Regions from separate parts of the Bradyrhizobium sp. 2TAF24 genome, predicted to be linked through region 3. Evidence: predicted binding sites of a transcription regulator. Region 3 holds the regulator's gene; each other region holds the start of a gene.

Region 1 (7,071 bases), on a different contig from region 3:
CATGGTCTCGATCAGGTAGGCGATGACGCAGAGATCGAGGAGCGCATTGTCGCGTACTGCCGGCACCTGCCGGCCGTCGCGCCAGGCCGTCACGGCCAGCACCAACAGAACGGCGATCCCGCCGCCGCGCAAGCTCACATCGATGAAGCTCATTGTCAGGTTCGGTGCCATGCGGGCCGCACGCGTCAGGGAGCCGGGCCGATGGTAGCGTCGTGTGGCAGGGTGGCGCCAGCGCCGGCTCGTGGCGCCAGGCCATCGCGCCCGGGGAGCCGGCGCTTCGCCGTCACTTCTCCAGCGCGACCAGCGGCTTGCCCTTCTCGACGATGTAGGTCGCAAGCTCGCTGCCGGTGACGTCGCCGACATTGCGCGCGGCATGGACCGCGCCGGCCGGGATGAACAGCACATCGCCGGCCTTGAGCGTCACCGGCGGCCGGCCGTCGATCCGGTATTCGAGCGCACCGGCGAGCACGTAGATGATCTCTTCCCCGGGATGGGTGTGGCGGCCGAACGCCTTGCCCGGCGCGATGTCGACACGCACCTGTACCGCCTCGCGGCCCGGCGTGCCGAGATCATGGCGTTGCAGGTCGGTGCGGGTGATGCCGGCCAGCGGGGCTGTGGCCGCCTGCGCCGGCGGAAGGGCGAGGCCGGTGGCGGCGACCAGCGCCGCCGCGGCAAGGCCAATGTTTTTCACAACAGAGTTGCTCATGAGCGCTGTCCTTGTTGAGAGGGGTTTTGCACGGGAGGCCGCTGCCCCGGGAGGCGGGGGCAGCGGTTTCCGCTGAGCGACGGCATCCGCAGGATGCGGCGTCGTCACAGCAGGGTCGTCGTCACCTCGATGTTGCCGTGCACCGCCTTGGAGTACGGGCAGATGCCGTGCGCCGCGTCGACCAGCGCCTGGGCGGTGTCGCGGTCGACCCCGGGGAGGCTGACGTTGAGCCGCGCCCTGAGGAAGAACGAACTGCCGGCCTGGTTGAGGTCGATCTCGGCGTCGACGGCCGGCTCGGCCGGCAGCGTCACCTTGCGCTGGGCGGCGGCGAGCTGGATGGCGCCGAGATAGCAGGCCGACCAGGCGGCGCCGAACAACTGCTCGGCGGCCGGGTGGGGCTGCGGCAGCTTGATGTCGAGGAAGCCGTCGCTGCTGCGGGCGGCGCCATTGGCGCCGGCGGTGATGTGGGTCTTGCCGGTGACGAGAACCTTGGCGGTGGCGGTCATGGGAAGCGTCCTTCTGCTGGGGTGAATTCAATCGCATGCGATTGATTGGGTGCGTCTGATTTAGGCCGGCTGCCTCGCCTCGTCAAGCGCGTTCGATTTAATCGCATCCGATATTGTTAAGCAGGCGAGCGCGGCGACAGAAGTCTGCAAATTCAGGAGGTTAGGTCAGGGCGAGGAGGTGGCGTCCGCCGCCGCGGATGCGGTTTTCGGCTCCCGGCCGATTGACACGATACCGTGATCAGTCCGCGCCGCGACGCTGCGCTGCCGCCGGCGATGCCAGCGGCAGAGACCGCGCGATCGTCTGGCGATGCGCCCGCTCAGCGCATCGGTGCAGCCGTCGGCGCGCGCATGACGCTGACGAGGCCGGAGGCGAGCGCCAGCACGGCGGCGACGCCGAGGCCGATGCGCGGCGCAAGGTCGAGGCCCATCACGCTGAACAGCAGCGTCATGATCACCGCGCCAGCGGTCTGGCCGGTCAGCCGCGCCGTGCCCTGCATGCCGCCGGCCGCGCCGCTGCGCTCATGCGGGGCGGACAGGTACATGTTGTGGTTGTTGGGCACGTTGAACAGCCCGAAGCCGAGGCCGCACAGCACGGCGCACAGCGCGATCGGCCAGGCCTCGTCATGCAGCGGCAGGATCGCCGCGACGAACAGCCCGGCGGCCAGCAGTGTGCCGCCGATGACGCACAGCCACGCGCCGGGCACGCGGCCGACGAGACGGCCGGCGAGGGGGCCGGCGAACGCCACCGTCAGCGGCCACGGCGTCAGGTAGAGGCCGGTGGTCAGCGTGTCCTTGCCGAGGGTGTGCTGCAGGTAGAACGGCAGCGCGACAAAGGCGCAGACCTGGGCGGAGAAGCTCAGCACCGAGGCGATCACCGAGACGCGGAACGAGGGGGCGCGCAGCAGGTCGAGCGGAAACAGCGGCGCGGCCTTGGGCGCCTCGCGGCGCACCAGCATCACCATCGCCAGCGCGCCGCCGCCGAGCAGGGCGATGGCGGCGATCGGCTCGCGCGGCAGGATCTCGGTGCCGATCACCACCAGCGCGAAGGCGGCGACGTTCAGCACCACGCTGAGGCCATCGAGGCGGCGGCCGGTGCCGACATGCCGCGGCAGCGCGCGGGCGGCGGCAAGCGCCGCGATGCCGAGCGGCAGGTTGACGGCGAACAGCCACGGCCAGTGCGCGACCGACAGGATCGCGGCGCCGAGGCTGGGACCCGTGGCGGAGGTCAGCGCGACCACCAGCGCGTTCCAGCCGATGGCGGCGGGCAGCCGGCGCGGCGGCACGACAAGGCGCAGCATCGCGATGCCGAGCGCCATGATGCCGGCGCCGCCGAGCCCCTGCAGCGCGCGGGCGGCGACGAGCCATGGCAGCGACGGCGCCGCGGCGCACAGCGCGGAGGCTGCGGTGAACAGCGCGACGCCGCCGAGATAGACGCGGCGGAAGCCATAGCTCTCGCCGAGCGCGGCGCAGGGCAGCAGCGCCATCACCAGGGCGGTCTGATAGGCGGTGATCACCAGCACGGATGCCGCCGGCGTCACGTCCAGCGCGTGGGCGATGGTCGGCAGCGCGACATTGGCGATGGCGGAATCGAGCACCACCAGCGCCAGCGTGGTGAGGAGGGCGGCGATGGCGAGCCGCGGCCGCGCCACGCCATGATCGCCGCCGGCCATGCCCGCCGCGGGCGGCGGCGGAACGGGCTGCGCGGGCGCGCCGTGGTCGGCGGGGCGGACGTGACGCGTCATGCATTTGCTCCGGCGGTCCAGGCGCCGTCGCGGGCGACACAGCGGGTCATGCGATGGCCGTCGCGATCGTCCGGCGTTTTGTCCGTCATGTCGGTCTCCTGCGGTCGGCGCGAGCCGTTCGGCCCGGATGCTGACCGAACTCTAGCGCAGCGGGTGGCATGGCGGAACGCGCAGCATTTGCACTCTACTCGTGCGTTTGACGCCACATGTCGCCGCGCGACATGCTATAGGGTGCGCCATGGCGATCCCCGATCTCAACCTTCTCGTGACCCTCGACGTGCTGCTGGCCGAAGGCAGCGTCGCGCGCGCGGCGCGCCGGCTGCGGCTCAGCCCCTCGGCGATGAGCCGCTCGCTCGCCCGGCTGCGCGACACCATGGGCGATCCGCTGCTGGTGCGCGCCGGGCGCGGCCTCGTGCCGACGCCGCGCGCGCTCGAACTGCGCCAGCGCATCGGCCCGCTGGTGCAGGAGGCGGCGGGCGTGCTGCGGCCGGGCGAAGCGCTCGACCCGGCGCGGCTGGCGCGGACCTTCACGCTGCGCACCAGCGACGGCTTTGTCGAGAGTTTCGGCCCCGACCTGATGGTGCGGGTCGGCGCGGAGGCGCCGGGGGTGCGGCTGCGCTTTCTCGCCAAGGCCAACAAGGACAGCACGCTGCTGCGCGACGGCACGGTCGATCTCGAGACCGGCGTCGTCGACGACCGCATCGGGCCCGAGATCCGCACGCTGGCGCTGTTCGACGATCGCTATGTCGGCGTCGTGCGCGCCGGCCATCCGCTGAGCCGCGGCAAGATCACGCCGGCGCGCTATGCGGCGCCGCGCCACGTGGTGTTCTCGCATTCCGGCGACGCGCGCGGCCTCGTCGACGAACGGCTCAGCGCGCTCGGCCTGCAGCGCGAGATCGCGGCGATCGTTGGCGGCTTCACCACGGCGCTGGCGCTCGCGCGCCGGTCCGATCTCGTCGCCACGGTGCCGTTGCGGCACACCGAGACGCTGCGCGAGGACATGTTCAGCTTCGCGCTGCCATTCCAGCCGCCGGAAATCACGGTGTCGATGCTGTGGCATCCGCGGATGGACGCCGATGCCGGCCATCGCTGGCTGCGCGGCTGCGTGCGCGATGTTTGTGCCGACAAGGGCCGCGCGCGGAAGGCGGCGAAAGCGCGCGGCGGCTGAGGGCCGCGCGCCGGCGGGCCTGCGGCCGGTGCGCGGGTCAGGACGCCCCGGCGTTCGCCAGCGAGGGCGCGGCGTCGGAGACATCATAACGCTCGCAGAACGCCTCGATGTCGTCGGCCTGGAAATCCTTGAGGCGGGCGAAGATCACATCGTCCGGCCAGGTCCACCAGGCGATGCGCTGCAGCCGCTCGGCGACATGCTCCGGAAAGCGCCGGCGCAGCGGGCGGGCCGGCACGCCGCCGACAATGGTGTAGGCCGGCACGTTGCGGCTGACGACCGCGCCGGCCGCGATCACCGCGCCGTCGCCGACGATGACGCCGGGCAGGATGATGGCGGCGTGGCCGATCCAGCAGTCGTTGCCGATCTCGACCCGGGCGTCGCGGCGGTCGGCGAAGAAATGATGGTCGCGCGTCGCGGACGCCTCGTAGTATTCGGGGCAGTAGGTGAAGCGGTGCTGCGAGGCGCGTTCCATCGGATGGTTGGGCGCGCCGATGCGCACGGAATTGGCGATCGCGGTGAATTTGCCGATGACCGCATCCGCCACCTCGCAATTCTCGCCCAGATAAGAGTAGTCGCCGAGCGCGGCGTACTCGATGCGGGTGTTGCGCAGGATCTCGCAGCGCCGACCGATCGCCGCCTCGCGCAGCCGCACGGTCTCGTGAACGATGGTCTCGGCGATCTTCGGGCGTTTGGCGGCGTCCATGGACATGCTCCGGAAAAAGATTCCCGCTCGATAGACCAGCGGGATGACAGTTCCGTGAAATGACGGGTCCGGCGCCGCAGAGCCCCTCGATGGCAATCCCGTCACATTTGTCACTCCCACGGTCCGGTGTTCTGGCGCCATGCTCGCCTCCGACCAACGACGAGCGGTCATCATCGCGCTTCGGCCGACGGCGCTCGTCCAACCCGGAGGTTGAGACCCACCATGAGCCCATCACGCGAGAGCACTTCGACCGGCGGGCAGCCCGCCATGCACACGCCACCTGTCGTATCGTCGCAGGCCTGGGAGGAGGCGCGCCTGGAGATGCTGGTCAAGGAAAAGGCCCACACCCGCGCCCGCGATGCGCTCGCGGCCGAACGCCGGCGGATGCCGTGGATGGCCGTCGAGAAGACCTACGCCTTCGACGGACCGAATGGCCGGGCGAGCCTGCTCGACCTGTTCGAGGGCCGCCGGCAGCTCGTCGTCTACCGGGCGTTCTTCGAGCCCGGCGTGTTCGGCTGGCCCGACCATGCCTGCCGCGGCTGCTCGCTCGGGGCAGACCAGGTCGGCCACCTTGCGCATCTCAACGCCCGCGACACCACGCTGGCTTACGTCTCGCGCGCGCCGCAGGCCGATATCGCGCGGCTGAAGGCGCGAATGGGCTGGGAGATGCCGTGGTACAGCATCACCGACAGCTTCGATGCGGATTTCGGCGTCGACGAGTGGCACGGCCACAACGTGTTCTTCCGCGACGGCGCGCGCATTTTCCGCACCTATTTCGTCAACAGCCGTGCCGATGAGGCGATCGGCACCGTATGGAGTTATCTCGATCTCACGGCGCTCGGTCGCCAGGAAGTCTGGGAGGATTCGCCCGCGGGCTATCCCCAGAGCCGGCCCTACAAGTGGTGGAACTGGCACGACAACTATGAGGCCGGCGCCAGCCCCGATCAGAAATGGGTCGAGGTCACCGACGCCGGCGAAGCAGCTTTCCGCAACAAGGACGGCGTCGATCCGAAGGCCACGTAAGACGGCCGCGCGACGATGACAGCGGCGCGGGAGATACCAGAGGTGTTGTCTCCCGCGTGTCTGGCGCCGCAAGGCGTGCGATGGAGATCAGAGGATTGGGGCGGTTTGCGGCCGGTCGCCGTTCGTGGTCGCCGCCCAAGGGAGCTTCATGGACGCCGCGGCGGCCGGCGCACCGCGCGCACCTTGCCGCTGCGGCCGCCGCCGCAGAAGAAGCGGTCGCCGCCATCGGACTCGAGGCCGGAGATGCCGGTGCCCGGCGGCATTTCGAGGAGCTCCAGCACTTCGCCTGTGGCCGGATCGATCCGCCGCAGATCGCTGTCGTCGTCCCAGGTGGCGTGCCACAGCTCGCCGTCGACCCAGCTGACGCCGGTGACGAAGCGGTTGGATTCGATGGTGCGCAGCACGGTGCCGTTGTCGGGATCGATCTGGTGGATCTTGCAGGCGCGGTATTCGCCGACCCAGAGCAAGCCTTCTGCCCAGGCGAGCCCGGAATCACCGCCGCCGCCGGGCGCCGGGATGCTCGACAGCACCTTGCCGCTTTCGGGGTCGATCTTCTGGATACGGGCCTCGGCGATCTGGAACAGGTGGCGGCCGTCGAACGCGGTGCCGGCATGCGCGGGCGCCGCGATGCTGCGCCCCGTCTTGCCGCTTTCGGGATCGAGCGAGGCGATCCGGTCGCCGGCGGCGAACCAGACGTTGCGCCCGTCGAAGCTGACGCCCCCCACCTGCTCGACATCGGGGAAGGGGCCATATTCGCGAATGATCTCGGCAGGGGCTTTTTTCATGATGCAATCCTCGTGAGCGCGACGGGACACTAGTCCGCTGGCAACGGTGTGGGGAGTAACAAGGTTGACGTGAAACCCGGCCCGGGCGGCGTCATCCAGCGGCGGGCGCGGCCGTGACCGACCGGTTGCACCTTGCCGGCAGCGGTGAGCGCATCGAGCGAGCGCTGCACCGTGCGCTGGCTTTGCCCCAGCGCGAGGGCGAGGGCCGAGCTCGACCAGCTTTCGCCGTCGGCGAGCAGCGCCAGCACCGCGGCATGGGCGTCGTCGACCGGGCGCGCCAGCACCACGACCTCGCGGGCGCGGCTCGGGGCAAGGGCAAAGCCATCCCTGGTGGCGCCGATGTCGGCATGCGCCCGCAGCAAGGCGCGCAGCCGCCCCATCTCCACCCGCAGCCGGGCACGGTGGGATTCGTCGGCGCGCTTGCCGCGGAAGGCGCGG
Region 2 (7,071 bases), on a different contig from region 3:
CACCCGGCGTCGCCAGAGCGGCCGTCCCGGTCTGTCGCGCAACGGCATCAGTCGCGCCGCTTTTGTTTGGCTCTGATCAGGCCGGGTTCGGCAACGCGCCGCCGCTCGCGAGCGATCTCAGGACGTCGACGAAGAACCCGGGCTCCGCGGCCATCACGCGCTGTTGCAGGTCATCCACGGTATCTCCGGGCAGCACGGGAACTTCGCGCTGGGCGATGATCCTGCCATGATCGTATTCCTCGTCCACCAGGTGGATCGTGGCGCCGCTGACATGCTCGCCGGCCGCGAGCACCGCTTCATGGACGCGGCGGCCATACATGCCCTGGCCGCCGAACTTCGGCAGCAGCGCCGGATGGATGTTGAGGATACGCCCGCGATAGCGCGCGAGTGTCGCCGGGCCGAGCTTGCGCAGGTAGCCTGACATCACCACCCAGGCGACACCGCTGTCCTCGAACGCACGACAGATCGCCTGGTCGGCGGCAGGCTCGCTACCTTCGGTCTTGGCGCTGATGTGGCGAACGGGAATGCCCTGCGCATGCGCGAACTGCAGTGCCGGGGCATCGCCATTGTTGCCGATCACGATCCGCGCCCTTGCATCCAGGCCATCCCCAGCGATGGCGCCCACGATCGCGCGCATGCTGCTGCCGCCATGGGACGCGAGGAAGCCGAGGTCGAGCGTGGTCATTGCCTGATCCGGAGAGTGCGGGCGCGGGGCGTCGTCATGCCGTCAGATCGAGATGGCCGTTGTAGATCACCCGCTCGTCGCCGGTGGCCGCGATCACCTCGCCAAGCACGGCGACGCTTTCACCATGCTGCGCGAAGATTTCGGTGACGGCGGCGACCGCGTCGGACTTGACGATGGCGACCATGCCGATGCCGCAATTGAAGGTCCGCAGCAATTCAAGCTCGGCGATGCCGCCCTGCTGGGCCAGCCATTTGAACACCGGCAGCACGGGCAGTGCGGCGAGGTCGATGCGCACGCCGAGGTGGCGCGGCAGCACCCGCGGGATGTTGTCGGTGAAGCCGCCGCCGGTGATGTGAGCGAGACCCTTGACCGCACCGGTCGTGCGGATCGCAGCCAGGCAGGACTTCACATAAAGGCGCGTCGGCGCCAGGAGCGCGGCGCCCAAAGTCATGACCGGCGCGAACGGTGCGGGGGACTGCAAGCTGAGGCCCGACAGCTCGACAATCTTGCGGACCAGCGAGAAGCCGTTGGAGTGCACGCCGGAGGAGGCGAGGCCGATGACCACGTCGCCGGCCGCGATGTCCGGACCAGGCAGCAGCGTGCCGCGCTCGGCCGCGCCGACCGCGAAGCCGGCAAGGTCATAGTCGCCGTCCTTGTACAGGCCGGGCATTTCCGCGGTCTCGCCGCCGATCAGGGCGCAGCCGGAATCCCGGCAGCCCTGGGCGACCCCCGAAATGATCGCCGCGGTGGCGTCCGGGTCGAGCTTGCCGCAGGCAAAATAATCAAGGAAAAACAACGGCTCTGCGCCCTGAACGACCAGGTCGTTGACCGACATGGCGACGAGGTCGATGCCGATTCCGCTGTGCAGGCCGGTGTCGATGGCGATCTTGACCTTGGTTCCGACACCGTCGGTCGCCGCGACCAGGACCGGATCCTTGAAGCCGGCGGCCTTGAGGTCGAACAGGCCGCCGAAGCCTCCGATTTCCGCGTCGGCGCCGGGGCGGGCGGTCGCCCGCACCAGGGGCTTGATCATGTCGACCAGCCGGTTTCCGGCGTCGATGTCGACGCCCGCGTCCGCGTAGGTGAGGTTGTTGGTCTGTTCGGTCATGTTCTGAGGCCCGATTGTCGCCCACCCGAGGGTTTCTGGCACCGTGTTCCGGGTGGTTACGGAAGATTTGGCCAAGGCGCAATGCTTGCCCGTTCGTCGGCAAATTTCCAGTGTTGACAACAGGTCGCCCGGAACCGATCAAGATGGCAATGCCCGCAAACCAGGCGCCCCGGGACCTCGCGTGCTTCCAAACATCATTACTTTGGGCCGGATCCTGCTGGTGCCGGTCATTGTCTGGGCGATCGCGTCCAACCAGATGACGATCGCATTCGGCCTGTTCGTCACCGCGGGGGTCAGCGACGCGGTGGACGGGTTCCTGGCCAAGCGCTTCAACATGACCAGCGAGATCGGCGCGCTGCTCGATCCGCTGGCCGACAAGGCGTTGCTGGTTTCGATCTATGTGGCGCTCGGGGTCTGGGGGGCGATCCCGCGCTGGATCGTGATTCTGGTGGTGTCGCGCGACATCATGATTGTCGGCGCCGTGATCGTGTCCTGGCTGCTCGGCAAGCCGGTCGAGATGAAGCCGCTGATGGTCTCCAAGCTCAACACCGTGGCCCAGGTCGCCTTTGCCGCGCTGGTGCTGGCGGCGCTCGGCTTCGATTTCAACCCGTCACCGTTCGATATCATCCTGATGGCATTGGTGACGATCTTGACGCTGCTTTCGGTGTCCTTCTATCTCGTGGACTGGGTGCGTCACATGAGCGAGATCGAGCCGTCCCGTTGACGCCGGGAGCGGCAAGGCAAGATGCCCGATCCGGTGCAGCGGTCCAGTAATTCTCCCGTGGCCTTGGGCTGCCGGCGTGTCCGGCCGCCGCTCAAGTCGGTTCCGGGGAATTTCTGCAAGGAGTGATGTTGCGTGGCAGGCCGTATCGATCGACCCCGTCAGCTGGCGTTTGTTCTGCCGCACACGGAAAGCCTGACACGTGACAACTTCCTGCAAGGGCCGAGCAACGAGCTGGCGCTGGCGCTGGTCGACAGCTGGCCGGACTGGCCGAACCACATCATGCTGCTGGCAGGGCCGGAAGGGGCCGGCAAGAGCCATCTCGCCGCGGTTTGGGCCGAGCGGGCCGGGGCGCGGGTGGTGGCTGCTCGTGCGCTGACGGAAGCGGCGGTGCCGGAAGCCCTGAGCACCGGGGCTCTGGTGGTCGAGGATCTGGCGCCGGAGGTGATCGACGAGCGCGCCATGTTCCACCTGATGAATCTCGCGCGTGAACATGGCGCCCACGTGCTGATGACGGCGCGCGCCGCTCCGGCATCGTTCGCCGTGGGGCTGCGCGACCTCAATTCCAGGCTGCGCGCAGTGCCGGTGATCGCCATCTCCGAGCCGGACGATCAGCTGTTCCGGGCTCTGATCGTCAAGTTCTGCACCGACCGCCAGATGAGCGTCGATGAAGCCATGGTCCAATATCTGGCGACCCGCATCGAGCGTTCAGTCGCCGCTGCTCGCGAAACAGTCGCCCAGCTGGATGCGGAATCGCTGCGACAGCGTCGTCCGGTGACGCGCGCGCTGGCGGCGGAACTGCTGCGTGACGACACTGCATTCCGGCCGGACTGACGCCGACCGCGCAGGTCCTGCCACCCGCTTGACGGCGCGACGCCTTGCTTCATCATGTCATTGAAACGTCATGTGGTTCGCCCATGCTTCGCCGCAAACGGGCCCGAGCCCTTAAGTCCTCACGATCGGCTGCTTTCTCATGAATTCTGAACAGGTTATTGTTTTAAAAGAGGAAATTGAGGTCGAGGAGAGCCGTCCCGCGATCGTGACCAGTCCTGAGAGATTCATCAACCGTGAGTTGTCCTGGCTGCATTTCAATCGTCGGGTGCTGGAGGAAGCGGTCAATCCGGCGCACCCGGTGATAGAACGGGTTCGCTTCCTGTCGATCTCGGCCAACAACCTTGATGAATTCTTCATGGTGCGCGTTGCCGGTATCAAGGCGCAGATCCGTGAAGGCATCACCGAGCGTAGCCCCGATGGGCTCACGCCATCCGAGCAGCTCGCCAGGGTCAACGAGACCGTCTCCAAGCTCGCGTCCGACCAGCAGGCGATCTGGCGCGACCTGCGTGTGATCCTCGGCGACAGCGGCATCCAGCTGATCGACGGCAAGGACACCACGAAGTCGGAGCGCAACTGGATCGAAGACCATTTCCTCCACAATATCTTTCCGCTGCTGACGCCGCTGGCGATCGATCCGGCGCATCCGTTTCCATTCATTCCCAGCCTCGGCTTCTCGATCGCGCTGCATCTGGCGCGCGTCTCCGACGGTAAGGTGATGAACGCGCTGATCCGCATGCCGGGCAAGATCGACCGCTTCATTCGCCTGCCGGGCGGCAAGGACGGCGCAATCCGGCTGATGACGCTGGAGCAGGCGACCGGCCTGTTCATCGGGCGGTTGTTTCCGGGGTACACTGTGAAGGGGCAGGGTGCCTTCCGTGTCATCCGCGACTCTGAGATCGAAATCGAGGAAGAGGCTGAAGACCTCGTCCGCGTGTTCGAGACTGCGCTCAAGCGCCGCCGCCGCGGATCGGTGATCCGCCTGGAAATCGAAGCGTCGATGCCGGAGGAACTGCGGGCGTTCGTGCAGCATGCGCTCGCCACCTCCGACGATGAGGTGTTTCTGGTCGACGGCGCGCTCGCCATGAACGAGCTATCGCAACTGACGCGGCTCGACCGGCCGGACCTCGAATTCCCGCCCTATGTGCCGCGCCACCCCGAGCGGGTGCGCGACCATGGCGGCGATATCTTCGCCGCGATCCGCCAGAAGGATCTCGTGGTTCATCATCCCTACGAGTCGTTCGACGTCGTTGTCCAGTTCCTGCAGCAGGCGGCGCGTGATCCCGAGGTGGTCGCGATCAAGCAGACGCTGTACCGTACCTCCAGCAACTCACCGATCGTCAAGACGCTGGTCGAGGCGGCCGAAGCCGGCAAGTCGGTGACCGCGCTGATCGAGCTCAAGGCACGGTTCGACGAGGAAGCCAACATCCGCTGGGCGCGCGACCTCGAGCGTGCCGGCGTGCAGGTGGTGTACGGCTTCATCGAGCTGAAGACCCACGCCAAGCTGTCGCTGGTGGTGCGGCGCGAGGGCGGCAGCCTGACGAGCTACGTGCATGTCGGCACCGGCAACTATCATCCGGTCACCGCGCGCATCTACACCGACCTGTCCTACTTTACGTCGGATCCGGTGATCGCGCGCGACGGCGCGCGGGTGTTCAACTACATCACCGGCTATGCCGAGCCGATCGACATCGAGAAGATGGCGGTGTCGCCGCTGACGCTGCGCAAGCGCATCCTGCAGCATATCGCCGACGAGATCAGCCATGCCCGCCACGGCAAGCCGGCGGCGATCTGGATGAAGATGAACTCGCTGGTCGATCCCGACATTATCGATGCGCTTTACGATGCATCGCAGGCTGGTGTGCCGATCGACCTGGTGGTGCGCGGCATCTGCTGCCTGCGGCCCGGCGTTCCCGGGCTGTCGGAAAACATCCGCGTAAAGTCGGTGATCGGCCGTTTCCTGGAACACGGCCGCATCTACTGCTTTGGCATGGGATATGGCCTGCCGTCGCCGAAAGCAGTTGTGTATATCTCGTCAGCCGACATGATGCCGCGCAATCTCGACCGTCGCGTCGAAGTGCTGTGCCCGCTGCAGAATCCCACGGTCCATCAACAGGTTCTCGAGCAGATCATGGTCGCCAACCTGAAGGATAATCAGCAGAGCTGGCAATTGTTGCCCGATGGGTCGTCAACGCGTATGAAGGCCGCGAAAGGCGAGGAGTCTTTCAACGTCCACAATTACTTCATGACGAATCCGAGTCTGTCAGGCCGTGGAAAGTCCCTCAAAGAATCTTCGCCACGCCGCCTCACGCGCCGCTCGGACCGCCAATCACAGTCGTCGTAGGCGCGTGTCGGGTTCCAGCGCCCGCAAGGTGACGCAGAGCATTGCTGTCATCGACATCGGCTCGAACTCCGTTCGTCTCGTCGTCTATGAAAGCCTGACACGCAGCCTTGCCCCCGTCTTCAACGAGAAGACGCTGTGCGGCCTCGGCCGCGAGGTTCAGACCACCGGCCTCCTGGCCGCCGACGCCGTGCAGAAGGCGCTGGCGTCGCTGCGCCGGTTCCGCGCGCTCTGCCGGGTGATGAAGGTGGGGCGCGTGCATGCTATCGCCACGGCGGCGTGTCGCGATGCCACCAACGGCCCTGAATTCATCGCGGAAGCCGAGCGCATCTGTGGTGCGCCGATCGAGATCCTGTCCGGACAGCGTGAGGCGCGGCTGTCGGCGCTGGGCGTGGTGTCTGGCGTCCACCGGCCCGATGGCATCGTCGGCGATCTCGGCGGCGGTTCCCTCGAATTGGTCGATGTCCGCGGCAGCCGGGTCGGCAGCGGCCAGACCTTGCCGCTCGGTGGCCTCGCGCTGCAGGACATTTCACAGAAATCGTTGAAGCGCGCTGAGCGCATCGTCAAGGCCGAGCTGTCCGGCATTGCTCAGCTCGCTGGCGGGCGCGGTCGGACCTTTTATGCCGTGGGCGGCACCTGGCGTGCGCTGGCACGCATTCACATCATCCAGAGCGGCTATCCGCTCAAGGTGATGCACGAGTACAGCATTCCTGCGGCAGAAGCCCTCGGCTTCCTGCAGCGGCTGCGGCGGCTCGCGGCCTCCGACATGCTCGCCGATATCGAGACGGTCGCCGACGCACGCCGGCCGCTGCTGACCTACGCCGCGCTCGTGCTCGAATACATCCTGCGCATCGCCCGGCCCAAGGCCATCGTGTTCTCGACCTATGGCGTGCGCGAGGGGTTGCTGTACGAAAAGCTGCCGCCGGAGCAGCGCAACCAGGACGGCCTGATGGCCGCCGTGCGCGTGCTCAATCAATTGCGCTCGCGCTCGCCGCGGCACGCCGATGATCTGATCGCCTGGAGCGACCGCCTGATCCGCGTCGCCAAGGTCAAGGAGACTGCCGACGAGCGCCGGCTGCGCCATGCCGCTTGCCTGTTGTCGGACATCGGCTGGCGGGCGCACCCCGATCATCGTGGCGAGCAGAGCATGGACCTCGTCATCAACGGTCATTTCGGCGCGATCAGCCATCCGGATCGCGCTTTCCTGGCGCTGTCGATCTATTATCGCTATGCCGGGCTGAATGCCGAGAACGAAGCACCACAGGCGGTGCGCGGACTGGTGTCCCCGCATATGCTGGAGAGGGCGCGATTGCTGGCCGCGATCTTCCGCGTCGGCCATCTGGTGTCGGCGGCGCAGCCGGGCGTACTGCCAGCAACCCAGTTCC
Region 3 (7,071 bases):
CCTGATCCAGTCGATCGATGCCCCGCTCAAACGATGGAGAGATCCCGTGAATTTCATCAAAGCGATCGTCGCTGCCGGCGTTGTTGCCGTCTCGACGCTGCCGGCCCTTGCCGTGGACATTTCCGGCGCGGGCGCGACCTTCCCGTATCCGATCTACGCGAAGTGGGCGGACTCCTATAAGAAGGAGACCGGCAACGGCTTGAACTATCAGTCCATCGGCTCGGGCGGCGGCATCAAGCAGATCCAGGCCAAGACCGTCACCTTCGGCGCCACCGACATGCCGCTCAAGGGCGAAGAGCTCGAGAAGCACGGCCTCGTCCAGTTCCCGACCGTCATGGGCGGTGTGGTTCCGGTCGTGAACCTCGACGGCGTCGCCGCCGGTGAGCTGGTGCTCGACGGTGCGACCCTCGCCAAGATCTTCCAGGGCGAAGTGAAGACCTGGGACGACGCGGCGATCAAGAAGCTGAACCCGTCGGCCAAGCTGCCGTCGCAGGCGATCGTCGTCGTGCACCGTTCGGACGGATCGGGCACCACCTTCGTGTTCACCGACTATCTCTCCAAGGTGAGCGCGGACTGGAAGGGCAAGGTCGGCGCCAACACCGCCGTCGAGTGGCCGACCGGCCTCGGCGCCAAGGGCAACGAAGGCGTCGCCAACAACGTCGCGCAGACCAAGGGTGCGATCGGCTACGTCGAGTATGCCTACGCCAAGCAGAACAAGCTGACCTTCACCAAGCTGATCAACGCCGCCGGCAAGACCGTCGCTCCGACCGTTGAGGCCTTCACCGCGTCCGCGGCGAACGCCAACTGGGAAGGCACCCCGGGCTTCGGCGTGATCCTGACCAACGAGAAGGGCGACGCGTCGTGGCCGATCTCGAGCGCGACCTTCATCCTGATCCACAAGCAGCCGCAGGACGCCGCTGCTGCGACCGAAGCGCTGAAGTTCTTCGCCTGGGCCTATGCCAAGGGCGGCGCCGCGGCTCAGGAGCTCGACTACGTGCCGATGCCGGCCAATGTCGTCAAGGCGATCCAGAAGGTCTGGGCCGCCGACATCAAGGACGGTTCCGGCAAGGCACTGTTCACCGCCTCGAACTGAGGTTGCAGCGGTGGGGAAGCTCTCGCTTCCCCACCGTTTCTCTTTCTCCCCTCGTTGTGATGAAATTCTCGTTCCTGCCGTGAGCGGCGGGGAGCCGGCATCCCTCCCGCGATCGATGTTGCCAGGAGGGCTGCCATGACATTCGCCAGGAGGCGAGCCGTGGTGGATATGGCGTTAGATGGTCAGAGCGCGAGCGCGAAGCAGGACGTGAAGGAGCGCGCACAGGCGCTCGACCGGCTGCGGTTCAGCGACGACCTGTTCCGGAATCTGACACGCAGCGCCGCGGTGTTCGTGCTGGCCCTGCTGGGCGGCGTCATCATCGCGCTGATCGTTGGCGCTGCGCCGGCGCTGCGCGAGTTCGGTCTCAGCTTCGTCGTGTCCGAGAGCTGGAATCCGGTCACCGAGAAGTTCGGCGCGCTGGCCCCGATCTACGGCACCCTCGTCACGTCGTTCGTGGCGATGCTGATCGCGGTGCCGTTCGGCCTGCTGATCGCCATGTTCCTCACCGAGCTGTGTCCGAAATGGCTGCGGCGGCCGATCGGTATCGCCATCGAGCTGCTCGCCGGCATCCCCAGCATCATCTACGGCATCTGGGGCCTGTTCGTGCTGGCGCCGTTTCTGCAGCAGCACGTCCAGCCGGGACTGATCTCCACTTTCGCCAATGTTCCCGGCCTGTCGTCGCTGTTCGCCGGCCCGCCCTACGGCATCGGCGTGCTCACTGCGAGCCTGATCCTCGCGATCATGGTGCTGCCGTTCATCACGTCGATTTCGCGCGACGTGTTCGAGGCGGTGCCGCCGGTGCTGAAGGAAGCCGCCTACGGCCTCGGCTGCAGCACCTGGGAGGTGATGCGCTATGTCGTGCTGCCCTACACCCGTGTCGGCGTCATCGGCGGCGTCATGCTCGGGCTCGGCCGCGCGCTCGGCGAGACCATGGCGGTGACCTTCGTGATCGGCAACGCCCACAAGATCGCGACTTCGCTGCTGGCGCCGGGCACCACCATCTCGGCGACCATCGCCAACGAGTTCACCGAGGCGGTGGGCGATCTCTACACCTCGTCGCTGATCGCGCTCGGCCTCATCCTGTTCGTGATCACTTTCATCGTGCTGGCGATTGCGCGCTACCTGCTGCTGCGCATCGAGCGGAGGATCGGCTGATGGATGCCTCGCTCTACAATACCCGCCGCCGCCGCAACACGATCGCGGTCGTGGCCTCGATCGGTGCGACCGGTATCGGTCTCGTATGGCTGGCGCTGATTCTCGGCGCCCTGTTCTGGAAGGGGTTCAGCGGCCTGTCGCTGAACGTCTTCACCGAAATGACGCCGCCTCCCGGCTCCGACGGCGGCCTGCTCAACGCCATCATCGGCAGCTTGATCGTGACCGTGCTCGCGGTGGTGATCGGTACGCCGATCGGCATTCTCGCTGGCACCTACATGGCCGAGTACGGCCGCCACGACAAGCTGACCAGCATCGTGCGCTTCATCAACGACATCCTGCTGAGTGCGCCGTCGATCGTGGTCGGCCTGTTCATCTATGAGGTCATGGTGCGCCCGATGGGGCACTTCTCCGGCATCGCCGGCGCCATCGCGCTCGCGGTCATCGTCATCCCGGTGGTGGTGCGCACCACCGAGGACATGCTGCTGCTGGTGCCCAACACCATGCGCGAGGCGGCGGCGTCGATCGGCCTGCCGCGGTCGCTGATGATCCAGCGCATCGCCTACCGTGCGGCCCGCTCGGGGATCGTCACCGGCATCCTGCTCGCGGTCGCCCGCGTCAGCGGCGAGACCGCGCCATTGCTGTTCACCGCGCTCAACCACCAGTTCCTCAGCACGGTGTCGCTGCCGCTGTTCCCCGGGATTTCCGTCATCAACCTCAATGCACCGACGCCCAGCCTTCCGGTCGTCATCTTCCAGTTCGCGCTCAGCCCCTACGCGGACTGGCAGAAGCTGGCTTGGACCGGTGCGCTCATCATCACGCTTTCAGTGCTTGCGCTCAGCATCACCGCCCGTGCGCTTGCCGGATCGAGGAAAACTCAATGACCCTGGCAACCGTGACCCCGTCAGCCACGTCCATGCCGTTCGATACGTCATCGCTCAAGGACAAGATCGCGATCCGCGACCTCGATTTCTTCTATGGCGAGGCACGCGCGCTCAAGAACATCACCATGTCTCTCTACGAGAACAAGGTGACGGCGTTCATCGGTCCGTCGGGCTGCGGCAAGTCGACCCTGCTGCGCATCCTCAACCGCATGTACGACCTCTACCCGAACCAGCGGGCGGGCGGCCAGGTCAATTTCGACGGCGCCAACATCCTGGAGCCGGGCCTCGACATCAATCTGCTGCGGGCGCGGATCGGCATGGTCTTCCAGAAGCCGACCCCGTTCCCCATGTCGATCTACGAGAACATCGCGTTCGGCATCCGGCTCTACGAAAAACTGTCCAAGAGCGAGCTGGACAACCGGGTCGAGCAGTCGCTGCGGCGCGCCGCGCTGTGGGACGAGGTCAAGAACAAGCTCAACGCCAACGGCCTCAGCCTGTCGGGCGGCCAGCAGCAGCGCCTGTGCATCGCGCGCACGGTCGCGGTGCGGCCGGAGGTCATCCTGTTCGACGAGCCGTGCTCGGCGCTGGACCCGATCTCGACCGCCAAGATCGAGGAGCTGATCGACGAGCTGAAGGACGATTACACGATCGTGATCGTGACCCATAACATGCAGCAGGCCGCCCGCGTCTCCGACTTCACGGCCTTCATGTATCTCGGCGAGTTGATCGAGTTCGGGCCGACGACCAAGATCTTCACCACGCCGTCGGATCGCCGGACCCAGGATTACATCACCGGCCGGTTCGGCTGAGGCGCCTCGTGCGCGGGAGAATATGATGGCCTTCGAACATACAGCCAAAGCCTTCGACCAGGACCTGCAGGAGCTCACCCGCATGGTTGCGGAGATGGGCGGTCTCGCCGAGCGGCAGATCGTGGAATCCGTCGACGCGCTGATCCGCCGTGACATCGCGCTGGGGCAGCGCGTGGTCAACGCCGACAACGAGCTCGACAAGCTGCAGCGCACCATCGAGGAGCGCGCCGTGCTCACCATCGCGCGGCGCCAGCCGATGGCGGTGGACCTGCGCGAAATCGTCGGCGCGATGCGGGTCGCCACCGACCTCGAGCGCATCGGCGACCTCGCCAAGAATATCGGCAAGCGCGTCAGCGCGCTCGACAGCGACTTCCATCCGCTCAAGCTGATCCGCGGCCTCGAGCACATGGCGAGCCTGGTGCAGTCGCAGATCAAGTCGGTGCTCGATGCCTATGCGGCGCACGACCTGCCGGCGGCGATGGCGGTGTGGAAGGGCGACGAGGAGGTCGACGCGATCTGCACCTCGCTGTTCCGCGAGCTGCTCACCTACATGATGGAAGATCCCCGCAACATCAGCTTCTGCATCCACCTGATGTTCTGCGCCAAGAACATCGAACGCATGGGCGACCATGCCACCAACATTGCGGAGACCGTGTTCTACATGGTCGAAGGGCAGCAGATGCAGGATCCGCGCCCCAAGGGCGACATGACTGCGTTCGCCACCGCAACCCCCGGCAACTGATCGAGACGCTAAGGAACCGATATGGGTGCACGCATTCTGGTTGTTGAAGATGAAGAAGCGCTCACGACGCTGCTGCGCTACAATCTCGACGCTGAGGGCTATGACGTGGAAACCGTGGCGCGCGGCGACGAGGCCGACACACGGCTCAAGGAGCGCATTCCGGACCTGATCGTCCTGGACTGGATGCTGCCCGGCCTGTCCGGCATCGAGCTGTGCCGCCGCCTGCGGACCCGCCCCGAGACCAAGCAGCTGCCGATCATCATGCTCACCGCCCGCGGCGAGGAGAGCGAGCGGGTGCGTGGTCTTGCCACCGGCGCCGACGACTACATCGTCAAGCCGTTCTCGGTGCCCGAGCTGCTGGCGCGGGTGAAGGGCCTGCTGCGCCGGGCGAGCCCGGAACGGCTCGCCACCGTGCTGACCTATGGCGACATCGAGCTCGACCGCGACAAGCGCCGTGTCGCGCGCTCGGGCCAGCCGATCGACCTCGGCCCGACCGAATACCGCCTGCTCGAGTTCTTCCTCGAGCATCCCGGCCGTGTGTTCAGCCGCGAGCAGCTGCTCGATGGCGTCTGGGGTCGTGACATCTACATCGACGAGCGCACCGTCGACGTCCATATCGGCCGCCTGCGCAAGCTCCTCAACTTCGGCAGGGATCAGGATCCGATCCGCACCGTGCGCGGCGCTGGCTACGCGCTCGACGACCGCTTCGCCAAGGCGGAGTAGCCGAGAGGCCGACGTTTCTCTCCACAACGACAAACGGCGCCGCATCCCTGATGCGGCGCCGTTTTGCTTGTCGCTGGCTTGCCGGGAAGGCCGGCGCGGCGGCCGCGCCGGATTTTCAGCGCATGTCGCTTATTTGCCGGTCGGGCGGCGATCGCGACGGCGATCGCTGGCCGGTTGATAGGCCACGCGCGAGTGATGCGCGCAGTAGGGCAGGCCGGTCAGGGCCTTGCCGCCGCAGAAGAAGAAGTCGTTGCTGCCGGGATCGCCGACCGGCCAGTGGCAGGTGGCTTCGGTCAGCTCCAGCAGCGACAGCCGCTGGCTCATCGGCACAACGTTGTCATAGGTGACCGGATCGGGCTCGACCTCGAAGGCGTGGGCGAGCGCGGTGTTGCCGCGGGACATCGGCCGCGAAATCCGCATCATGTGCTGGGCGGGACGCGCCTTGCGCTGGCGCGGGGCCGCCGAGGACGGGCTCTTGGCGCGGCCCGACAGGCCGAGCCGGTGGACCTTTCCGATGACGGCGTTGCGGGTGATGTTGCCGAGTTCCGCCGCGATCTGGCTGGCAGACAGGCCGGCTTCCCAGAGTTTCTTCAACTGCTCCACGCGATCGTCGGTCCAACCCATTACCGTCATCGCAGTCTATCCCTTCGTGTCGCGCCACCACGGACGAGCCTGCTGGCGACGGCTGTGTCTCAAAAAATCCCTGCTGGCAGAATCCTTTAGCCCTCGCCGGATGCATGGGTCGCAACCGAGCGTGTACGCCGCCACAAGGGACCGAAAAGGATCAGATCTACCGCACGAGATGTCGTATCCGACCGTCAAAAGGCTACAATATGCCGTGACTCACGCGCAAGAGTCGGGCAGGACGCGTCCACATGTTCTACGTTGGAAACGCGAAAAACCGCTTTTTCCGCGGCTTTTAGGAATCATTGCCGAGTTGACAGCCGGGGGGGCGCCAATAGAATGTTGCCGCGTGCTGCCCGCGAGGCGGCACGTTTTGTTTCTGGAACCAGCACATCAGGCAGGGCATCGTCCGGTCTCACGGGTTTCGCACCGTGATCTGTCGATATTTCCCGCCGAACATTCTGTCGGGTCATCATGAGCACCAACGCGTCGTCCCATCTCATGCCGGTCTTTGCGCGGGCTGATCTCGCCTTCGATCGCGGCGAGGGTGTGTGGCTGCATGGCGCCGATGGTGAGCGCTATCTCGATTTCACCAGCGGCGTGGCTGTCAACGCGCTGGGACATGCGCATCCGCATCTCGTCGCTGCCTTGCAGGAGCAGGCGACCAAGCTGTGGCACATGTCGAACCTGTTCAGGAGCCCGGATGGCGAGAAGGTGGCGGCGCGGCTGTGCGCCGCGAGCTTCGCCGACGTGGCGTTCTTCTGCAATTCCGGCGCCGAAGCGATGGAAGCCGTCATCAAGGTGGTGCGCAAGCACCATGCGGCGAAAGGCCACCCGGAGCGCTACCGCATCATCACCTTCGAAGGTGCTTTCCATGGCCGCACGCTGGCGACGCTCGCCGCCGGCGGCCAGGAGAAATATCTCGAAGGCTTTGGCCCGCGCGTCGAAGGTTTCGACCAGGTCCCCCATGGTGATGTCGAGGCGGTGCGCAAGGCGATCGGTCCACACACCGCGGGCATTCTGATCGAGCCGGTGCAGGGCGAG
Region 4 (7,071 bases), on a different contig from region 3:
GCGGTCGCCTATGGCCTCCTGATCTCGCTGTCGATCGGCGGCCTCGAGCTGTTCGTCGCGGATGGCGTGCTGCGCCGCTGGCTCGAGCGGCTGCCGTTCACCGCCAGTGTGGTCGCCCGCAGCGTGGTCTATGCGGGGGTCATCGTTTTGATCCAGGTGTCGCAGCTCGGTTCGCGGCTGGTCGGGCTGCCGTTCGATCCGTCCGAGCAGGGCGTGTGGCACGCCATCGCCTATTCCGGGCTGTTTGCCATCGGCATGAATCTCGCGATCGGCATCGCCAACCTGATCGGGCCGCGTGCGTTCCTGAACTTCGTCACCGGCCGCTATCACGTGCCGGTCGAGGAGAGCCGCTTCGTGCTGTTCGTCGACATCGCCGGCTCGACCGGCCTTGCCGAGCGGCTTGGCGGCATCGGCTTCCATCGTTTCCTCGACCAGGCCTTCAAGCTGTTGACGCAGCCGGTGGTCGACTTTCGCGGCGAGGTGCTGGGCTATGTCGGTGACGAGATCATCGTCACCTGGTCGGAGGCCGCCGGCGGCGTCGACTGCCGGCCGTTGCGCTGCTTCGCCGCGATGCGCGCGGCGCTGGCGAGGTCGGCCGGTGAATTCGAGCGTGCGTTCGGCGCCGCGCCGCGCATCCGCGGCAGCCTGCATTTCGGCCCGGTGATCATCGGCGAAATCGGCAACGTCAAGCGCGCGATCGTGTTCAACGGCGACGTCATGAACACGGCGGCCCGGCTCGAGGAACTGAGCCGCCAGGTCGACGGCGGCTTCCTGGTGTCGCGGACCGCGCTGCAGTGCTTCAACGCCACGCCGCCATTCGCGATGCGCGACCTCGGCCTGCTGCCGATCCGCGGCCGCGCCGATGGCATCGCGGTGGTGGGCCTCGATATGCCCGGCTGAGCCGCGGCCAGCAGCTAGCGCGTCTTGCGGAACGTGAGGTTGAGGCGCTGGCGGCCGACCTGCGGATGCTCGCCGTCGGGCAGCGGCGCGACGCCGTGATAGGCGAGGCGGGCGGGGCCGCCCCACACCACGACGTCGCCATGGCTGAGGCGCACGCGGCGCGTCCTGTCGTTGCGCGACAGGCCGCCGAACAGGAACGTCGCCGGCAGCCCCAGCGATACCGAGACGATCGGCGCGTCGAGGTCGAGCTCGTCCTTGTCCTGGTGCAGCGACAGTTTGGCGCCGGGCTGGTAGCGGTTGATCAGGCACGCATCAGGCACGAGGCGGGCGAAGCCCGCCTCCGCGGCGGCGTCCGCGGCGAGCGCGGCGAAGGCGTCCGGCATCGCCGGCCAGCGCCGGCCACTCTCCGGATCCACGGGATCGTAGCGATAACCGCTGCGGTCGCTGACCCAGCCGACCGCGCCGCAATTGGTCATCGCCACCGACATGCGATAGCCGCCGGGCGTGATCAGGTGGCGGAACGGCGCCTGTGCCACCACCGCGTGCAGCGCCGCCAGCAGGGCATCAGTGCGCGCCAGCGCGAAGCCGCCGAGCACCACCGCCCCCGTGGCAAGAGGCACGTCGCGCGGCTCGCTGGCGAACAGGTCGTCCATCATCTGGCGTCATGGAAGATGATGCCGACGGTGTGGCGGCGGCCGGAGCGCAGCCGGCTGACGCCGTGGCGCAGATTGACGCGGTAGACGCCGCGCGTGCCCTGCACCGGGCGATGGTGCACGGCGAACACCACCGCATCGCCCTGGCGCAGCGGTACCACCTCGGCGCGCGACTGCATGCGCGGGCGCTGCTCGGTCAGCACGAACTCGCCGCCTGTGAAATCGCGCTCGGGCTCCGACAGAAGAATGGCCACCTGCAGCGGGAACACGTGCTCTCCATAGAGATCCTGGTGGAGGCAATTGTAGTCGCCGGCGACGTAGCGGAGCAACAGCGGGGTGGGGCGGGCCTGGCCCGCGGCGTGGCAGCGCGCCACGAAGTCGGCGTGGTCGTCGGGATAACGCACGTCGATGCCCATCGCCTCGTTCCAGCGATTGGCGATCGGCGCAAGGCGTGGATAGAGCGTGGTGCGCAGCGCCGATACGAGGTCGGGCAACGGATAGGAAAAGTATTTGTACTCGCCGCGGCCGAAGCCGTGCCGTGCCATCACGACATGGCTGCGGAAGACGTCGGCGTCGTAGAGCGTGGCGATCCCGACACATTCCTCCGGTGTCAGCAGCTTGCGGATGGCGGCGCAGCCGGAGGCGTCGAGCTCGGTGGAGATTTCCGACCAGGGCATGGCGTCGACACGCTGCGTGACGGCGTCGAGCTGCGGCGGTGCGGCGGCCGCCACGGTGCGTCGTGCCGTGGCTCGACTGGCGGCGGTCATCGTGCGGCCTCCTGCTGCAACAGTTGCGTCTTGCGGGCGACACCCCACCGATAGCCCGACAGTGTTCCGTCGGCGCGCACCACGCGATGGCAGGGGATCGCCACCGCGATCGGGTTGGCGGCGCAGGCGCTGGCGACCGAGCGCACCGCGCCGGGCGTTCCGATGGCCCGCGCGACCTCGCCATAGCTGCGGGTCTCTCCGGCCGGAATGGCGCGCAGCGCCTGCCACACCCGGCGCTGGAACGCGGTGCCGCGCGGGTCGAGCGGCAGCGCGACCGCATGATCGGGCGTTTCGATCAGGCGGATGACGTCGGCGAGGCGGCCGCCGCAGCCGTTGGTGCTGGCGACGAGCTCGGCATGAGGAAAGCGCGTCCGCAGATCGCGCACCAGCGTGTCGGTGCTGTCGCCGAGCAGGAGGGCGCGAATGCCGTTGCCGCTGGCGGCGACGAGGACGGCGCCGAGCGCGCAGGCGCCGGTGGCGTAGGTGAGGACCGGATCGGGAGATGGCCGCATCCGGAATTGATCCATGAACTTGTCCATGGCGATGCCTCCTTGTGTGGGCGTGACCGTTGCGCCGACGATGCGTCCGCGGACCTGCGAACTCCACCCGATTCCCGACGGCGGGTTGGCAGGCGCTGTCGAAGGGCGGCTGCCGTCGTCGGTGGCGACAGCGGCATCCGCACGACGGCCGGATTCGCATGGCGAGAGCGTGCGGAAGGTCTCGCTGTGGTTGCCGAGAACTCGATGTCCCTTCTTATCTGATTGAATTCACTTCATAAAAATAGCGTCATGGAACTGTCATTCTGCCAGTCGGCGCCTCGGTTATGTTGCCGGGCGTTGCTGTGTCAGCGGAATGTCAGTGAGGTCCATCGCGATGAACGAAACCGTCAACCTACCGGCCGTCACAAGCGATGCCTCGGCGGTGGCGCGGATCAAGTCGGAGATCGATATCTCCGACCGTTCTCGCATTGTCACCTTCGGGGATCGTGCGCAGCGCTCGGTCGTCGAGTTCGCGGACAGGATCCTGGCCCAGACCCAGAACCGCGAGCTCGGAACGACCGGCAAGCTGCTGTCGGACATCCTCGCCAAGGCGCGCGGGCTCGATCCCGCGGCGCTGCAGGACAGCGGCTTCTTCACCCGCTTGTTCTCCTCCGTGGAAGCGCGCCTGCGGCGTTTTTCTGAACAGTTCGGCGATGTCGCGTCCCAGATTGACCGCGTCTGTGTCGAGCTCGACCGCAACAAGGAGACGCTGCGGCGCGATATCGCGCTGCTGGACGACCTGCACGAACAGACCAAGTCCGCGCTGGTCGATCTCGACAGCCATATCGCCGCCGGCAAGGGGTTCGCAGAGGAGTTTCGTCGCGGCCAGCTGATCGAGCTGGAACGCGCGGCGAAGACCGGGGCGCAGAACAGCGACGCCCTGTTGGCCGCGCAGACCTATCAGGACGCCGTGCAAGCGCTCGACCGGCTCGAGAAGCGCGTGTTCTATCTCCAGCAGGCGCGTCAGATCGGCATCCAGCAACTGCCGCAGATCCGCATCGTCCAGTCGGGCGACGAAACCCTGATCGAGAACCTGCAGGCCACCACCGAGCTCACCATCCCGGTGTGGAAGCAGAAGATGATCCTGCTGCTCGGGCTGAAGCGCCAGGAGTCGGCGCTGGCCCTGCAGAAGACCGTGACGGACGCGACCAACGCGATGATGCGCCAGGCGTCTGAGATGATGAAGTCGCAGGCGATCGAGATCGAGAAGCAGTCGCAGCGCGGTATTGTCGATATCGAGACGCTGGAAAAGACCAATCGCGATCTGATCGATACGGTTTCCGGTGTGCTGAATGTGCAGGAGCAGGGCCGCAAGAAGCGCGCCGATGCGGAGCAGCGCATGGCGCAACTGACCGACGAGCTGAAAGTCGCCCTGTCCAAGACTCCCGCATAAGACCGCCGCATGAAGCTGACATCGCCGATCAGGCTGCTTGTCGTCGCGCTCGGCGCATGGCTGCTCGCGGCCTGCGCCAAGCCGGTGCCGGAATTCACCATCCTGTCCGGCTCCGAGAACGAGGTTCTGGCGCCGCTGGTGCAGGAGTTCTGCAAGTCGCGCGGGGCGACCTGCACGATCCGGTATCAGGGCTCGCTCGATATCGCGCTCGCCCTCAAGTCGGGCAACGATCCGGCGGCCGATGCGGTGTGGCCGGCGGCGTCGATCTGGATCGACATGTTCGATACCCAGCGACGGGTGAAGTCGGTCCGGTCGATCGCGCAGATGCCGGTCATCCTCGGCGTTCGCCGCGCCAAGGCGCAGGCGCTCGGCTGGGTGGGCGCCAAGGTGACGTCGAGGGACATTCTCGCCGCGGTCGAGGGCGGCCGCCTGAAATTCCTGATGACGTCGGCCACCCAGTCGAACTCGGGCGCGGCGGCCTATCTCGCCATGCTGGCCGCGGGCATCGGCAAGCCCGACCTGATCGAAGCCGGTGATCTCGACAAACCGGGCGTGCTCGCGACCGTTCGCGCGCTGCTGCGGGGTGTCGAGCGCACCGCCGGCTCGAGCGGCTGGCTCGCCGACCTTTACCGCGACGGGGAGCGGACCGGCGCCGACTACGAGGCGATGTGGAACTATGAGGCGGTCATCAAGGAGACCAACGACAAGCTGATCGCCGACCGGCAGGAGCCGCTCTATGCGGTCTATCCGGAAGACGGCGTATCGGTTGCCGATTCACCGCTCGGCTTCGTCGAGCGGGGCCGCGGCAACGACGTCGAGAGCTTTTTCAACGACCTGCAAGCCTTCCTCCTGAAGGACGACGCGCAGGCACGCATTGCGAGGACCGGGCGCCGGGTCGAGCTCGCCCGTGCGGCACAGCTGCCCTTGGACCCGGTGACCAACGTCAATCCCGGCCGCGCCGTCACGGTGGTTCGCCCGCCGGAGCCGGCGGTGATCCAGAAGGCGCTGGGGCTCTATCAGGAGGCGCTGCGCCGGCCATCGCTGACGGCGTTGTGCCTCGATCTCTCCGGAAGCATGCAGGGCAGCGGCGAAAAGCAGTTGCTCGACGCGATGAAATTCCTGTTCACGCCCGCGCGCACCCGCGAGATGCTGGTGCAATGGTCGAAGCAGGATCAGATTATGGTGTTGCCGTTCAACGACCATGTGCTGTGGACCGCGAGCGCGAGCGGGGACGACAGCGAGCAGGCCGGCCTCCTCGCGCGGGCGCTGGAGCTGCATGCCGGGGGCGGCACCGACTTCTACACCTGCGGGGCGCGGGCGCTTGCCGCCATGAAGCCGTCGCTTGATGACGGGCAGCACCTCGCCGCGATTGTCATCATGACCGATGGCAAGAGCCAGGGCGAGATGGCGACCTTCGAGCGCGCCTGGCGCGCGGATGGCCGGCGGGTGCCAGTGTTTGGCGTCACCTTCGGGGACGATGCCGATCGCAGCCAGCTCGACGCCCTCGCCAGGCTTACCGGCGGCAGGGTTTTTGACGGCACGAAGAACCTGACCGACGCCTTCCGTGCTGTCCGCGGGTACAACTGAATGCCGGCCCTTCCGTCTGGCAGCAACTGGGTCGTCGGAGGGGTGGTCGCAGCCGTCCTCCTTCCTGTGCTGGCGATCGGCGCAGCCATGCCGTTCTGGGGTGCCGTGCTCATCAGCGTGCTGGCCGGCTGCGGCACCGTCGCCGTCGTTGCGCCACGCCAGCCGTTCGCGCGGCTCGATGCCAGCGGCGCGGCGCGCGGCAAGATCGAGTTCGCGCGCGAGCTACTGACGGACGCTGAACCGCTGACCGGGCGCATGGAAGCGGCCGCGGCGTCGATCCGCACGCCCAAGATCGCCGCGCATGTCCGCCATCTCGTGACGATCGCGCGGGATATTTTCGCCGCGATCGAAAAGGATCCGCTGCGGATCGACCGTGTCAGGCGCTTCCTGACCTATTACCTGCCGCGCGCAGCCGAGATCGCGGAAGCCTATGATCTCCTCGAACGCAGCACCGTGCCGGATGCCGCGCGGATCGCGGCGACCAGCGAATTGATCGACCGCCTCGATGTCGCCTTCACGCGCTACGCCGCGAGCCTGCAGGACGCCGACCTCGACAAGCTCGATATCGAGTTCAAACTGCTGAAAAGCGCCCTCGACGAGGATCTGGGGCCGGCATCGTCGTCCGGCGCACCGTCCGGTCAGGGCAAGGGGAGATCCTGATGGCCATTTCGCGCCGCGCCTTCGGTGTCGGCCTGCTTGCCGCGAGTGCCGCGGCGACAGGCGGCTATATCTATCTGCGTGGCCACCCGGAGATTGCCGGACGAATGGGCGAGTCGAGGCGGCTGTTCGGATTCGCCGGCGGCGAGAAGGAGGGGTTCCTCGCCAATGCGCGGGTGCGCAACCTGCTCGAACGCCGCTTCGGGCTGGTGCTGGATGCGCGCCGTGCCGGCTCCGTCGAGATGGTGCGCGAGCGTGCGTTGCTCGACCAGAAGCCGCAATTCCTGTGGCCGTCGTCGTCGGTGCTGGTTGAGGTGGCGCGCAGCTCCGGGGTGAAGATCTCGCGCGACCAGGTGATCTTCAATTCGCCGATCGTGCTCTATTCCTGGGATCGCATCGCCGACGGCCTGGTCAAGGCGGGCTTCGCGGAGTCCGCCGGGGGGCCGCGCTACACGGTCGACCTGTTGAAGCTGCTCAAGGCCATCGTCGCCGGCCAGTCATGGGCTGACATCGGGGTCTCCGACCTGTTCGGCCGCGCGCGCGTCGTCTCGACCGACCCCAACAGGTCCAACTCG

The links. The regulator PhoB, encoded in region 3, activates phosphate uptake and scavenging genes when phosphate is short. The targets are predictions, from matches to a motif close to TGTCATNNANCTGTCAT.
Positions count from the first base shown of each region.
Region 1: a site for PhoB is predicted at 4,869-4,885, ahead of AB4Z37_RS11145 (DapH/DapD/GlmU-related protein). Genes of this name have one in related genera too.
Region 2: a site for PhoB is predicted at 3,404-3,420, ahead of AB4Z37_RS23025 (RNA degradosome polyphosphate kinase). Genes of this name have one in related genera too.
Region 4: a site for PhoB is predicted at 3,105-3,121, ahead of AB4Z37_RS27185 (toxic anion resistance protein). Genes of this name have one in related genera too.

Region 1 is NZ_JBFRFW010000006.1:19,231-26,301, reverse strand. It holds gene AB4Z37_RS11170 (helix-turn-helix domain-containing protein) at 1-153, opposite strand, end outside; gene AB4Z37_RS11165 (cupin domain-containing protein) at 284-706, opposite strand; gene AB4Z37_RS11160 (Ohr family peroxiredoxin) at 811-1,212, opposite strand; gene AB4Z37_RS11155 (MFS transporter) at 1,530-2,954, opposite strand; gene AB4Z37_RS11150 (LysR family transcriptional regulator) at 3,193-4,122, shown strand; gene AB4Z37_RS11145 (DapH/DapD/GlmU-related protein) at 4,160-4,825, opposite strand; gene AB4Z37_RS11140 (DUF899 domain-containing protein) at 5,048-5,848, shown strand; gene AB4Z37_RS11135 (Vgb family protein) at 5,995-6,633, opposite strand; gene AB4Z37_RS11130 (helix-turn-helix domain-containing protein) at 6,663-7,071, opposite strand, start outside.
Region 2 is NZ_JBFRFW010000015.1:75,604-82,674, forward strand. It holds gene purN (phosphoribosylglycinamide formyltransferase) at 77-685, opposite strand; gene purM (phosphoribosylformylglycinamidine cyclo-ligase) at 720-1,793, opposite strand; gene AB4Z37_RS23015 (CDP-alcohol phosphatidyltransferase family protein) at 1,975-2,517, shown strand; gene AB4Z37_RS23020 (chromosomal replication initiator DnaA) at 2,650-3,348, shown strand; gene AB4Z37_RS23025 (RNA degradosome polyphosphate kinase) at 3,488-5,689, shown strand; gene ppx (exopolyphosphatase) at 5,694-7,071, shown strand, end outside.
Region 3 is NZ_JBFRFW010000005.1:227,066-234,136, forward strand. It holds gene pstS (phosphate ABC transporter substrate-binding protein PstS) at 47-1,093, shown strand; gene pstC (phosphate ABC transporter permease subunit PstC) at 1,253-2,248, shown strand; gene pstA (phosphate ABC transporter permease PstA) at 2,248-3,129, shown strand; gene pstB (phosphate ABC transporter ATP-binding protein PstB) at 3,162-3,938, shown strand; gene phoU (phosphate signaling complex protein PhoU) at 3,964-4,680, shown strand; gene phoB (phosphate regulon transcriptional regulator PhoB) at 4,702-5,403, shown strand; gene AB4Z37_RS10590 (GcrA family cell cycle regulator) at 5,533-6,036, opposite strand; gene AB4Z37_RS10595 (aspartate aminotransferase family protein) at 6,502-7,071, shown strand, end outside.
Region 4 is NZ_JBFRFW010000021.1:16,332-23,402, forward strand. It holds gene AB4Z37_RS27165 (adenylate/guanylate cyclase domain-containing protein) at 1-900, shown strand, start outside; gene alkB (DNA oxidative demethylase AlkB) at 915-1,556, opposite strand; gene AB4Z37_RS27175 (2OG-Fe(II) oxygenase) at 1,553-2,320, opposite strand; gene AB4Z37_RS27180 (methylated-DNA--[protein]-cysteine S-methyltransferase) at 2,317-2,859, opposite strand; gene AB4Z37_RS27185 (toxic anion resistance protein) at 3,173-4,252, shown strand; gene AB4Z37_RS27190 (substrate-binding domain-containing protein) at 4,262-5,839, shown strand; gene AB4Z37_RS27195 (5-bromo-4-chloroindolyl phosphate hydrolysis family protein) at 5,840-6,499, shown strand; gene AB4Z37_RS27200 (hypothetical protein) at 6,499-7,071, shown strand, end outside.